One region of the Leifsonia sp. YAF41 genome, then DNA from elsewhere that is predicted to be linked to it. Evidence: predicted binding sites of a transcription regulator. Region 1 holds the regulator's gene; the other holds the start of a gene.
The links. The regulator LexA, encoded in region 1, represses DNA repair genes until DNA is damaged. The targets are predictions, from matches to a motif close to TCGAACANNTGTTCGA.

Region 1 (6,445 bases):
CGCTGGCCGCCCGGTTGGCCGCACCGGGTGTGCGCGACGGCGCGGTACGCGCCCGCACCGCCGGTCTGACGGAGGCCGACTTCAACCGGGGTGACTACGCCGCTCGCGCGGTCGCCCAGGAGGAGGCGCTGGGCCTGCCGTTCTTGCCGACGACGACCATCGGATCCTTCCCGCAGACCGGTGAGATCCGACGCGCCCGTGCCCAGCTCGGCAAGGGAGAGCTGACGGCCGACGAGTACACCGCGCTGATGCGCGCCGAGATCGCCCGGGTCGTCGACCTGCAGCACGAACTCGGACTCGACGTTCTCGTTCACGGCGAGCCAGAGCGCAACGACATGGTGCAGTACTTCGCCGAGAACCTCGACGGGTTCGCTGTCACCGAGAACGGATGGGTGCAGTCCTACGGCAGCCGGTGCACGCGCCCGTCGATCCTCTGGGGAGACGTGTCCCGACCGAAGCCGATCACCGTCGATTGGTCGGTCTACACGCAGTCGCTGACCGAGAAGCCCGTCAAGGGGATGCTGACCGGTCCGGTCACGATCCTGGCCTGGTCCTTCGTGCGCGACGACCAGCCGCTCGGTGAGACAGCTCGCCAGGTGGCATTGGCTCTGCGCGACGAGATCGGCGACCTGGAGTCGGCGGGCATCACGATCGTTCAGGTCGATGAGCCGGCGCTGCGCGAGCTGCTTCCGCTCAAGAAGAAGGATCAGGCCGACTACCTGGACTGGTCGGTCGGGTCGTTCAAGCTGGCCACCGCCGGCGTTGCGGAGGTCACCCAGATCCACACCCACCTCTGCTACTCGGAGTTTGGCGTTGTGATCGAGGCGATTCGCAATCTCGATGCCGACGTGACGAGCATCGAAGCGGCCCGCTCGCGCATGGAGGTTGTCAGCGACATCCAGTCCAGCGGCTTCGACCACGGAATCGGCCCGGGCGTCTACGACATCCACTCGCCACGTGTGCCGAGCGTCACCGAAGTGACCGAGCTGATCGAGCGGGCCCTGGAGTCGATTCCGGGGCGTCAGGTCTGGATCAACCCGGACTGCGGGCTCAAGACCCGCGGGTATGACGAGACGATCGAATCCCTGGCCAATATCGTCGAGGCGACACAGATCGTGCGGGCTCGCGTGGAGGCGCCTGTTCGCTAGTCCTCTCGCGCGAAACTGCAATTGTCGGAGCCTGGTACGAGTTGAGGCTCCGACAATTGCTGTTTCGCGGGGAGTGCAGGGCTAGACCGACCGGAGTACCGCCACGATCTTGCCGAGGATCTCGGCGTGATCGCCCATGATCGGCTCGAAGTTGGTGTTGCGGGGGAGCAACCAGGTGTGGCCGTCACGCTGACGGAACACCTTGACGGTCGCTTCGTTGTCGAGCATGGCCGCGACGATCTCGCCGTTCTCTGCCGTCTTCTGCTGACGCACGACCACCCAGTCCCCATCGCAGATGGCGGCGTCAATCATTGACTCACCGACGACCTTGAGCATGAACAGGTCGCCCTTGCCCACGAGCTGGCGAGGAAGCGGGAAGATCTCATCGATCTGCTGGTCCGCGGTGATCGGGATGCCGGCGGCGATGCGACCGACAAGCGGAACCATCGCTGCGTCACCGATCTGCGCGTTCGACGCCGACGAATCGGCATCGCCGACCGAGTTGTCGTCGGTGGACTGCGGCAGCTCGATGAGGATTTCGAGTGCGCGCGGACGGTTGGGGTCGCGACGCAGGTAGCCGCTCAACTCCAGTTGGTTGAGCTGGTGAGTCACGCTCGAGAGCGAGGCGAGTCCAACGGCATCGCCGATCTCGCGCATGCTCGGCGGATAACCGCGGCTGCTGACCGAACGCGAGATCACGTCGAGAATTGCCAGTTGCTTCTCGCTCAGGCTCTTTCGGCGACGGGTGCCGCCGCGTTCGCGGGGGCCGCTTGTCTCTTTCGTCATGTCACTCGCTCCTCGTGCCGATGTTGTGCGTCTCAAACTGCGCCACTGCTCAAACCCCGCCGCTACTCCTGCGGCGGCGACGGCCGTTCCGTTCGAATGTCAGAGGTGTCTGGTTGTGTTCGATCCGTCAAGAAAAACTGTATCCCCGCACCCCGGGAAAACAAACACTTCTTCGAGTGTGTTGCCCGATTGTTTCGAAGAACAACCGTAAAGAGGCTTGATTCTTCGAACAATCGAATATATATTCGGAACATAGATTCGGATGCGGCGCCCTTCCCCGGGAGCCGGACCCGTACTTACCAGGAGGTTCAACATGAGCACAGCAGTCAGCACAGCAGCTCCGCACGGCTCCATTGGCACCACCCGTCTGCGTCTGACCCGACGTGGTCGCATTGTTTTCAGCACGATGGCGGCACTCCCGCTCGTTGTCGGCGCCTTCGTCGTCACCATCAACGGGGGAGCGGCAATCGCTTCCAACGGCACCGTCGGTACGGCCACGTTCGACTACGTCACCGTCTCGGCCGGTCAGTCCCTCTGGCAGCTCGCCGAGACCATCGCCCCCGAAGCGGACCCGCGCGATGTCATCGCCGACATCGTCGCCCTCAACCAGCTTGACTCGGCCTCCGTCGAGCCCGGCCAGCGCCTCGCTCTTCCGGCCACAGACTAGTCAGCACCACCCCGGCTGCGCTGCCGGACCCACCCGGCCCCTGCCCCGTGTTCTGGTGTCGGCATCTCGCCTCAGACGCCCACGGCGGCCCGGTAATATTGCTCGGGTGACCAGCCTCAATGACCTTCCCCTGCGCGACAATCTGCGCGGACTCGTTCCCTATGGCGCCCCGCAACTTCACGTTCCGGTGGCCCTCAACGTGAACGAGAACACGCATCTGATTCCCGAGGCTGTTGCTCACGACATCGTCGCCTCCCTCGCTCGCGCGATCCTGACCGTCAACCGGTACCCCGACCGCGAATTCACCGAGCTCCGCGAGAACCTCGCCGTCTACCTCGGTCACGGCCTCACCCCCGAGAACATTTGGGCGGCGAACGGCTCGAACGAAGTGATCCAGCAGGTACTGCAGGCGTTCGGCGGCCCCGGACGCAGTGTGCTGGGATTCTCGCCGACCTATTCGATGTACCAGATTCTTGCCTCCGGCACCGGCACCGACTGGATTGCCGGAGAGCGGGATGCCGACTACGAGCTGTCCCCGGAGACCGCCGTCGAGTGGGTCAGGAAGACCAACCCCTCGCTGGTCTTCCTGTGCTCACCGAACAACCCCACCGGTACGCCGCTCTCGCTGGAGACCATTGCCGCCGTCTACGACGCCACCGACGGCATCGTTCTCGTCGACGAGGCCTATGCCGAGTTCGCGGCCGACGGGGAGGCATCCGCTCTGACCCTGCTTGAGGGGCGCCCGCGCCTGCTTGTCTCCCGCACCATGAGCAAGGCGTTCGCTTTCGCCGGCGCCCGCGTCGGCTACCTGGCGGCCGACCCGGCGGTGACGGATGCGATGCGCCTGGTTCGACTGCCGTACCACCTGTCGGCGCTGACGCAGGCCGCAGCGAACGCGGCGCTCGCCCACACCCCGGAGATGCTCGCGATGGTCGACGACATCCGGGTGCAGCGGGATCGCATCGTGATTGAGCTTCAGAACCTCGGCTACGCACCGCACCGCAGCGGTAGCAACTTCGTGCTGTTCGGTGGGGTCGACGACCCGAAAGCCACGTTCCAGGCTCTCCTCGACCAGGGCGTACTGATCCGCGACATCGGCATCCCGAACCACCTGCGCGTGAGCGCGGGAACCGAAGCGGAGACGACAGCCTTCCTGAGCGCGCTGGCGGGCCTGCGTGTCGCGCCCGGCGCAGCCGAATAGGCTAGCGGTATGACTTCTTCCGCCGTGTCCACCGCCCCCCGCGTCGCGCAGATCACCCGCGCGACGAGCGAGTCGAGCATCGAGCTCAGCATCAACCTCGACGGCACGGGGGTCAGCGACATTCAGACGTCGGTTCCGTTCTACGACCACCTGCTCACGGCGTTCGCCAAGCACTCGTTGACCGACCTCACGGTGCGGGCCACCGGTGACGTCGAGATCGACGTGCACCACACCGTCGAAGACATCGGAATCGCGCTCGGCCAGGCTATCAAGCAGGCGCTCGGCGACAAGTCGGGCATCTCGCGCTATGGCGACGCCCTCGTTCCGCTCGACGAGGCGCTCGTGCAGGCCGTCGTCGACATCTCCGGTCGCCCCTACCTCGTGCACACGGGGGAGCCGGCCGGGTTCGAATTCCACCTCATCGGCGGCCACTTCACCGGTTCGATGGTGCGCCACGTCTTCGAGGCGATCAGCTACAACGCGGCGCTGACGGTGCACGTCACCGTGCTGGGCGGGCGCGACCCGCACCACATCGCCGAGGCCGAGTTCAAGGCATTCGCGCGCGCCTTCCGCCAGGCCAAGGCGCTCGACCCGCTGGTCGTGGGCATCCCGTCGACGAAGGGCGCACTGTGACCTCCGTCGTCGTCCTCGACTATGGGACCGGCAACATCCACTCGGCGGCCAAGGCACTCGAGCAGGCCGGCGCCGATGTCACCCTGACCTCCGACCGCAAGGTCGCGCTCGAGGCCGACGGCCTCGTCGTCCCCGGCGTCGGTGCCTTCAGCGCCGTGATGAAGTCGCTCAAGGATGTCTATGGCGATGAGATCATCGACCGCCGCCTCGCCGGCGGCCGGCCGGTGCTCGGCATCTGCGTGGGCATGCAGATCATGTTCGAGCACGGTGTCGAACGCGGCGTCGACACGGAAGGCCTCGGCGAATGGCCGGGCACCGTGACGCAGCTGAAGGCCCCGGTGCTTCCGCACATGGGCTGGAACACCGTCGAGGCCCCCGAAGACTCCGTGCTGTTTCGCGGTCTCGCCGACGAGCGGTTCTACTTCGTGCACTCCTACGCCGCGCAGGAGTGGACGCTTGACGTGCAGCCGCCGTTCCCGGCCCCACACCTGACCTGGGCCGACCACGGCGGCCGATTCCTGGCTGCGATCGAGAACGGTCCGCTCACCGCAACACAGTTCCACCCGGAGAAATCCGGCGAGGCGGGCATCCGCCTGCTGTCCAACTGGCTGGAGTCCCTGCGCACCTCATAGTGCGACCGGGTGGAGGCAGACCCTGCTTCATTCGGACCAGTTGTGACAGGCGCCGCCCAGTGCGCGCGAGTAGTATCGAGTGTTCATTTCGGCCGCCGATGTGCAGCCATCCCGATTGAGGAAATTCCCATGAGTGAGTTCAACACCACCCCGCGTCTCGTGCTGCTGCCCGCCGTCGATGTGGCCGGCGGAAAGGCCGTGCGGCTCACGCAGGGCGAAGCCGGCACCGAGACCAACTACGGCGACCCGGTTGACGCCGCCTCCGATTGGGCAGACCAGGGCGCCGAGTGGATTCACCTCGTCGACCTCGATGCCGCATTCGGCCGGGGCAACAACACGAGCGTGATCAAGAAGGTCATCAAGCAGGTTCGCGGCGTCAACGTCGAGCTGTCGGGCGGCATTCGCGACGACGAGTCGCTCGAAGCGGCACTCGGGACCGGCGTCAAGCGCATCAACCTCGGCACCGCGGCTCTCGAGAACCCCGAGTGGGCGGCCAGCGTGATCGCACGTTATGGCGACGCCATCGCCGTCGGCCTCGACGTGCGCGGCACCACCCTTTCGGCCCGCGGCTGGACCAAAGACGGCGGCGACATCTGGCAGGTGCTCGAACGACTCGAAGAAGCCGGTTGCGCCCGCTACGTGGTTACCGACGTCACGAAAGACGGCACCCTGCAGGGACCGAACGTCGACCTGCTGCGCCAGGTCATGGATCGCACTCACCGCCCGGTGATCGCATCCGGTGGCATCTCCAGCCTTGACGACCTGGTCGAACTGCGCCGGCTCGTGCCCCAGGGGCTCGAGGGCGCCATCATCGGCAAGGCACTCTACGCGGGTGCGTTCACGCTGCCTGAGGCGCTGGATGTCTCCGGCTCATAACCTCGGCTCCACCGGCCGCCCGGGCGGACCCGCCGACTCGGCAGGCCAGCCCTGGGCCGGCCGCGAGTTCGAACCCAACGAGCACGCCGAAGACGACGGCACGATGCCGCCGGTACTCGGCGAGGCGCTCCGGGCCTTCCGTGCGCGCGAAGTCGGTGAGGAGAACGTCATCGACGCGCTTCGAGGTTCACGTCTGCTGATCCCGCTGATCGCCGAGCTCGGTGAGGCCGGAACCAGTGAACACGGTCTGACGATTGACAAGAGTCAGGAGCTCTCGATCATCACCGTGGCAGGGCCCGACGGGCGCAATGTGATGCCCGTCTTCACCTCGGCGGCCGCGATGGCGGTCTGGAACCCCGACGCGCGCCCGGTGCCGGCGGATGCGGTGCGGGTGGCGTTGGCCGCGGCGCAGGAAGAAACAGATTTGGTGGTGCTCGACCCGATCGCTCCCACCGAGTTCGTAGTGCGTCGGCCGGCTCTCTGGGCAATCGCGCAGAGTCTG
Region 2 (6,445 bases), on a different contig from region 1:
GGGTCTCAATTGTTGAATTCCTCAGGTGCGATGAGTGCCTCAGTTGATGCAGGAACCGGCGGCGAAGTTGTGTGCCGGCGAGTCCTGGGCGGATGCCGGCGGCTCGGCCGCAGAAGACGAATCGCTCCCCGATGACCCACCTTCATCGGTGCCTGTACTGGGCGGCGTCACGGTCAAACCGTCCGTTCCAAGGATGAGGGTGACCCCACTGACCGTTGTGGAGAGGTCAACAATCGCTCCGGGCACGAATGCCGCGAGTGCTTTCGCCTGAGCCTCCATCCCCTTCGGGTACTCAATCGTCGTGGTCACACGGTTGTCGGCCGACCCAGCGGTCCCGGTGCCGAAGCCGAGCCCGCTCAGTGTGGATGTCGCCGCTGCAGCAGCACCATCGGTTTCGCCGCCGTTCAGCACCGTCACGGTCACCGCGTCGACCGGCGCGGCCTTCGCATTCGCGTAGGCGGATGGCGGACCAATCACGCGGGCGATGAAGCCGGGCATCGCGGCCGTGTCGACCTCGACGATATCCACCTCGTCGCCGTCGACGTCAATGGTCGGCGTTCCAGTGATTGGGATCGTCGCCGTGGTGATTTTGTTGGCATTCAACCCGCGCAGCTGAACGGCGAGGCCGAGGATGTCGAGCCCGGGGTCGGTTTCGATTGACGAGCTGACGGCATCAAGCACGTTCTGAAGCTTGACTGGATTCAGCAAAGTTCCGGCCGAGAGCATCTGCCGGGCCTCGGTCGTCAGGAAGTACTGCTGCCGGACCTGTCGATCCAGGTCACCGTTCGTCAAACCCTTGCGCTGACGAACGAAGGCGAGGGCCTGCTGCGCATTCAGCGTTGAAACGCCGGCCGGCAGATTCAGGGTGGAGTACGGGTCGTTCACTGCCTCATTGAGGCAGACCTGCACCGGGCCGAGTGCCTCAACGATGTTGTAGAAGCCGAGCATCGAGACCCGCACGAAATGGTCGATCGTTAGCCCAGACATGTTCTGAATGGTCTGGATGAGCAACTGCGCCCCGGCGGCGTCTCCCCCGTCTTGACTGCCATAGGCAAAAGCAGCGTTGAGTTTGTTCATTCCGTAGCCCGGGATGTCGACCCACGAGTCTCGCGGGAACGAGATCAGCGTCGCTGTACTTCCGTCGGCCGGTATGTGCAGCACCATCATGGTGTCGGTGTTCGTTGCACCGCCATCGTCTTCGGTGCCGAGTTGAGCCAGCTGCTCGGCCGTCGCATTGGCCGGACGGTGGTCGTCGCCGACCAGCAGGATGTTCTGATCAGTTCCATCGGCATCTGTCGCCGGCGCGTTCGAATGCGTGATCGCATCGATGTGGCTGATGCCCGCGGTGAACCGCTGGTAGTTGTAGACGACGTAGCCGCCGGTCACGAGTACGGCGATCACGACGATGATCGCACTCCAGCGCAGCGCGAGACGCGCGCGCGACGGTCGCCGACGCCGCGGAGGATCGATCTGTTGCTCAATCACACTTCAGAGTACGAGGCAGACCACACAAGAACCGGCACATTTGATGCTTCCCAGCTGACGGCCAGTATTCTCCCGGACGGCAGCTCGTTGGTCAGAACACCAGTTCCTAGGTTTGCCGTTTCAGATTTCTTGTAATTCGAATTACAGAAGTGTAGTTATTAACAGCAGTTTGCACAGTGTGGATAACTTTTAGCGCCGTCGCGGTCTCGGTGGTCGAGGAGCAGCCGACGGAGTCGGCCGTGTCTCGAGGCCTCGTGAGCCGCTCTCGGGAACGCGGTCATCGCGGTGGTCGAGCCTGTCGAGACCCGGTGGGCCAGTCCCGGGACCGCTACCGGCCGAGGGCGGTGTGGGCGCGGTGTTGGTTGGCGGGGAGCCAGTCTCCGCCGAGTCCCATCCAGGGTGGTGCCTTGACGTGCACGGCGCCGTCGACGAGTTGGATCAGCCAGCCGGAGGTGTCGATCGTGTGGTGGTGGTACCAGCAGAGGGCGACACCGTTGTTGACATTGGTTGGGCCGCCGCGATACCAGGGAATGACGTGGTGCATTTCCGCCCAGTTGGGTGGGGAGAGGCAGCCGGGGATGACGCAGCCGCCGTCGCGGGCGAGGATCGCCCGGCGTTGCACCCGGGTGAAGAACCGCGTGGTCATGTCGAGCTGGAGGACTTCGCCGTTGGCGGCGAAGACGATCTTCTGCATCCCGCCGGCGCAGACCAGGCGTTGCACGGTACTGATCGACAGGGGCGCCTCGACGCCGTCGGCCCAACCGACCCCGGTGCCGTCGAGCAGGTCTTTCGCGTTCACGTGCACCATCACCAGGGGTGCCGCCCCGCCCATCGTCGGGGTGTTCTTGTCGCGGGCGGCGGCGGCGAAGACGCCGCGAAGGATGTCGGCGCGTTTCTCGCCGCCGGTGCGGGGATCGAGGGCCTCCAACTGGTCGGCGCCGGGGATGACCTCGCCGGCGTCGATCCGGGCCTGCTCCTCAGCCTCGTGCGTGGCTTGTTCCTCGGCGGTCGGGAACCGGCCCGGCTCGGCCGGAACCGGCTGCGAATGAGCGCTCAAGTAGGTGTCGAAGATCCCGTTCATCACCCCGCGGAGCTCCGGAGTGACCCCGCCGCGCAAGGGATACAGCCCGTCGCGGAATTGGCCGAAGCCGAAAGTGCTGCGGGCCGCCATCACCGTCCCCTCGGCTGGGGCGGTGCCGTCGGGGTCGAGGAGCGCCTTCCACTGCAGCACCTGCCCGCGGATCAGGTCCGCCGGGAACGCGAACCCGGCATTCGGCAGGCCCTCGTTCTCGGCCGTGACCGTGCCGGTCGCCGAGGCGACCAAACCCCGCTCGGCCGCGTCGACGTCCGTGGGGGCCAGGAAACTGGGCAAGTCGGAGAGGCCGGTGACGATCTGTTCGGCCGCGTCGACCCCGATCGTCCCGTTGGTCAGGGCGTCGGCGACGACCGGGTAGCGGGGTGGCAGGGTCGCGCCGACCACCTGGGTGATCCGGGTCTTCGCACCGAGCCTGACCCGTCGTTTCGCCTCCCGGGCGGACACCCGGGTGACCATCGTGATCAGGTCGGTGCCGGTGGCGCAGCCGCGCGTGCGCGCCAGAGACTCGTTCTGGGTCCGGGTGTCGGAGCGCGCGTCGACATCGGCGGCCAGCATGACCCGGCCGGCATCAACTAGGCGGCCGATGCCCTCCATTGCACTCAAACTGCCGAGAACGTCATCGTCGGACAGTAAATGGGTCTGAAGTTCGGCCATCACGTCGACCAGAAGCGCCTGAACCTGCGCCATGACCGCGGCCACCGGAGTGTCGGTGGTCGGGGTGATGATGAGGGAAACAGGCTCTGATTCCATGCCTCAATTCTCTCAAATTGGGAACTGGAATACGAGCATTTCTCAGGATCGGTGGATAACTTTTCTAACGTATGTTCTGTGGAGGAGCGCGCCCTCAACCCCGAGAAGTCTGCGGTCCCCTCGACCGTGCGCAGCCGCCTCGACGCCTAAACGACGCCCGTCGTTCCCAGCAACATGCCGACGAGGAAGGTCGCCACCAGGGCGATCGCTCCACCGAGCACGACACGCACCACGGCGCGTATGCGCGAACTTCCGCCAATCTGCGCGGCCACGGCGCCGGTCACGGCGAGGGCGAGCAAGACAACGACGAAGGTGAAGGGTATCCGCCAAGCCTCAGGGGTGAGCAGAATTGCCAGAAATGGCAAGATTCCGCCGATGGTGAACGAGAGCGCCGACGCGAACGCCGCATGCCACGGACTCACGACATCGGTGGCGTCAAGGTGCAACTCAGCCGACAGGTGAGCCGCCAGCGCATCGTGAGCGGTGAGTTCCACGGCCACTTGCTGAGCAGTCTCCGGCGAAAGCCCTTTCGCTTGGTAGATCCCGGCGAGTTCCTTCAGCTCCTGCTCCGGCATCTCTTCGAGCTCGCGCCGTTCCTTGGCTATGAGCGCCTTCTCGCTGTCGCTCTGACTGCTCACCGAGACATATTCCCCGAGTGCCATCGAGATCGCGCCACCGACCAGCGCGGCTGCACCCGCAGTGAGAATCGCACCGGAGGCCGGCGTTGCCCCCGCCACACCGACGACAACCGCCGCTACCGAGACGATGCCGTCATTGGCGCCAAGCACGCCGGCCCGCAGCCAGTTCAGCCGTTGAGCCAGCCCCTGCCGATGCGGCTCGTCCGGATGCGACGCCTCGAGATTCACTGCGTCACGATTCGCCGCGTTGGAAATCGGCTCAGAGTTGGAATCGTGTCTCATTTCGGAAGTCATAGCGCTACTCAACCACGAAGGATGAGCCGATTCCACCGATCTCCGCTTTCAGATCGGACTGCGTGGTGCGTCAGCGAGCTGCGTCAGATCGGCAACGATAGAACCATGCACGCGAGGCCACACCACCCACTCCGCGGAGTTCAACAGTGACGACTGAACATCCCCGTCTGGCCCGACGCCTGGGGGTCGCCGACGCCACATTCATTGGGCTCGGCTCGATGATCGGTGCCGGAGTATTCGCTGCCTTCACCCCCGCCGCACAGGTCGCAGGCTCCGGGATGCTGGTGGGTCTCGTCGTCGCGGCGCTCGTCGCGTTCTGCAACGCCACCGCATCCGCTCAGCTGGCCGCCGTCTATCCCTCGTCCGGCGGCACCTATCTCTACGGGCGCGAGCGCCTCGGCCCGTGGTGGGGATTTCTGGCCGGCTGGAGTTTCGTGATCGGCAAGACAGCGAGTTGCGCGGCGATGGCCCTCACCTTCGCAGCCTACGCGGCGCCCGCAGGCTGGGAACGCCCGGTCGCAGTCGCAGCCGTCGTAGGCCTGGCCGCCGTCAACTACCGCGGAGTCACGCGCACCGCACTACTGACCCGGGTGATCGTGGTGATCGTTCTTCTGAGTCTGGCCGTCGTCGTCGCGGCGGGATCCAGCACCGGACTGCCGGAGACCGGTTCGCTCGAGCCGTCCTCATGGCTCGCGCACGGCTGGTACGGCATCCTGCAATCGGCGGGGCTGCTGTTCTTTGCCTTCGCCGGATACGCCCGCATCGCGACAATGGGCGAGGAGGTCAGGGACCCGGCACGCACCATCCCGCGCGCGATTCTGCTCGCATTGACGCTGGCAGTCATCGTCTACGGCGTCATCGCCGTGGTCATCCTCGGCACGCTCGGCGCCTCAGGCGTCGCCGGTTCCGCGACCCCGCTGTTCGACACCGTCGCAGCGGCCGGCTGGGACTGGGCCGCACCCCTCGTGCGATTCGGCGCGGCGGCCGCGTCGCTCGGAGCCCTGCTCGCACTGATCGCCGGCATCGGGCGAACGACCCTTGCTATGGCCAGAGAAGGCGACGTGCCCCGCTGGTTGGCAGCGGTGCATCCGCGGTTCACAGTTCCGTACCGGGCAGAGGTCGTGCTCGCCGGCGTCGTCGTGATTCTCGTGTTGACCGTCGACCTACGCGGCGCGATCGGGTTCTCCTCGTTCGGCGTGCTGCTCTACTATTTCGTCGCGAACCTCGCTGCCTTCAGCCAGCCCACGGAGCAACGCCGCTACCCCCGGGCGCTGCAGGTGCTCGGCGCGGTCGCCTGCGGAATTCTCGTGGTCACACTGCCACTCGCGAGCTCTGCCGTCGGACTGGCTGTGCTCCTGGTCGGTGTGATTTATCGGATGCTGCGGCTCCGGCTTCGTCCAGAAATCTCTGGCGGGCCAGAAGGTTAGTCGCCCCCTCATTCGTTCTGCCGCAGAGGGCAGCAGAACGCAGCCGAAGCTAGTACGATACCCCACTGCCCTGGATCAGCACGGTCACCGCATCGCCCACTCGGTAGCCCGATTCAGCAGCGGCAACCGTAACAACGACCCGCTCGGCCGACCCGATCGCCTCAATCTCAACCTGCAGACGGGTTCCGCGCGGCGAGAGAGCACTGATCTGTCCGTTCGCCGGGGCCGCCGCATCCTGTCCGATCGTCAATTGTTCCGCCCGCAGCAACACTCTGATCGAGCTGCCGGGGCCGACACCCTGGGCCGTATTCTGATGGCGCAACGCGACCCTACCGAAGGCCGTCTCGGCCGAGTTTCCCTGCAGATGACCCGCCACGAACACGGCGTCCCCCAGAAAACTGGCGACCTCGGCCGAGCTCGGGTTGTCGAACACCGACAGTGGAGAACCGTGCTGTTCCAGCCGCCCGCCGGCAAGAATGCCGATCTGCTGGCCGAACATCAGCGCTTCGTCCTGATCGTGAGTGACCAGCACCGCCGTCGCGTCGCTGGCCTCGAGCGCCGCAATCACTGCCACCCGCGATTGCTCACGCAGCCCCGTGTCCAGCGCACTGAACGGCTCGTCGAGCACGATCATCTTGGGCGCAGGGGCCAGCGCTCGCGCGACAGAAACCCGCTGCTGCTGCCCGCCCGAGATCTCATGCGGATAGCGGCGCAGCAGATCCGCGGGCAACGCCACGAGCTCGGCGACCTCTCTG

Region 2: a site for LexA is predicted at 3,395-3,410, ahead of AB4Y63_RS09095 (DUF222 domain-containing protein). Genes of this name have one in related genera too.

What each region holds. Positions count from the first base shown of each region.
Region 1 covers NZ_JBFRCS010000004.1:27,710-34,154, reverse strand. The annotation lists gene metE (5-methyltetrahydropteroyltriglutamate--homocysteine S-methyltransferase) at 1-1,148, shown strand, start outside; gene lexA (transcriptional repressor LexA) at 1,230-1,934, opposite strand; gene AB4Y63_RS05065 (LysM peptidoglycan-binding domain-containing protein) at 2,248-2,601, shown strand; gene AB4Y63_RS05060 (histidinol-phosphate transaminase) at 2,708-3,802, shown strand; gene hisB (imidazoleglycerol-phosphate dehydratase HisB) at 3,812-4,435, shown strand; gene hisH (imidazole glycerol phosphate synthase subunit HisH) at 4,432-5,067, shown strand; gene priA (bifunctional 1-(5-phosphoribosyl)-5-((5-phosphoribosylamino)methylideneamino)imidazole-4-carboxamide isomerase/phosphoribosylanthranilate isomerase PriA) at 5,197-5,943, shown strand; gene AB4Y63_RS05040 (SseB family protein) at 5,927-6,445, shown strand, end outside.
Region 2 covers NZ_JBFRCS010000007.1:271,325-277,769, reverse strand. The annotation lists gene AB4Y63_RS09100 (LCP family protein) at 40-1,485, opposite strand; gene AB4Y63_RS09095 (DUF222 domain-containing protein) at 1,814-3,331, opposite strand; gene AB4Y63_RS09090 (VIT1/CCC1 transporter family protein) at 3,478-4,251, opposite strand; gene AB4Y63_RS09085 (APC family permease) at 4,410-5,690, shown strand; gene AB4Y63_RS09080 (ABC transporter ATP-binding protein) at 5,740-6,445, opposite strand, start outside.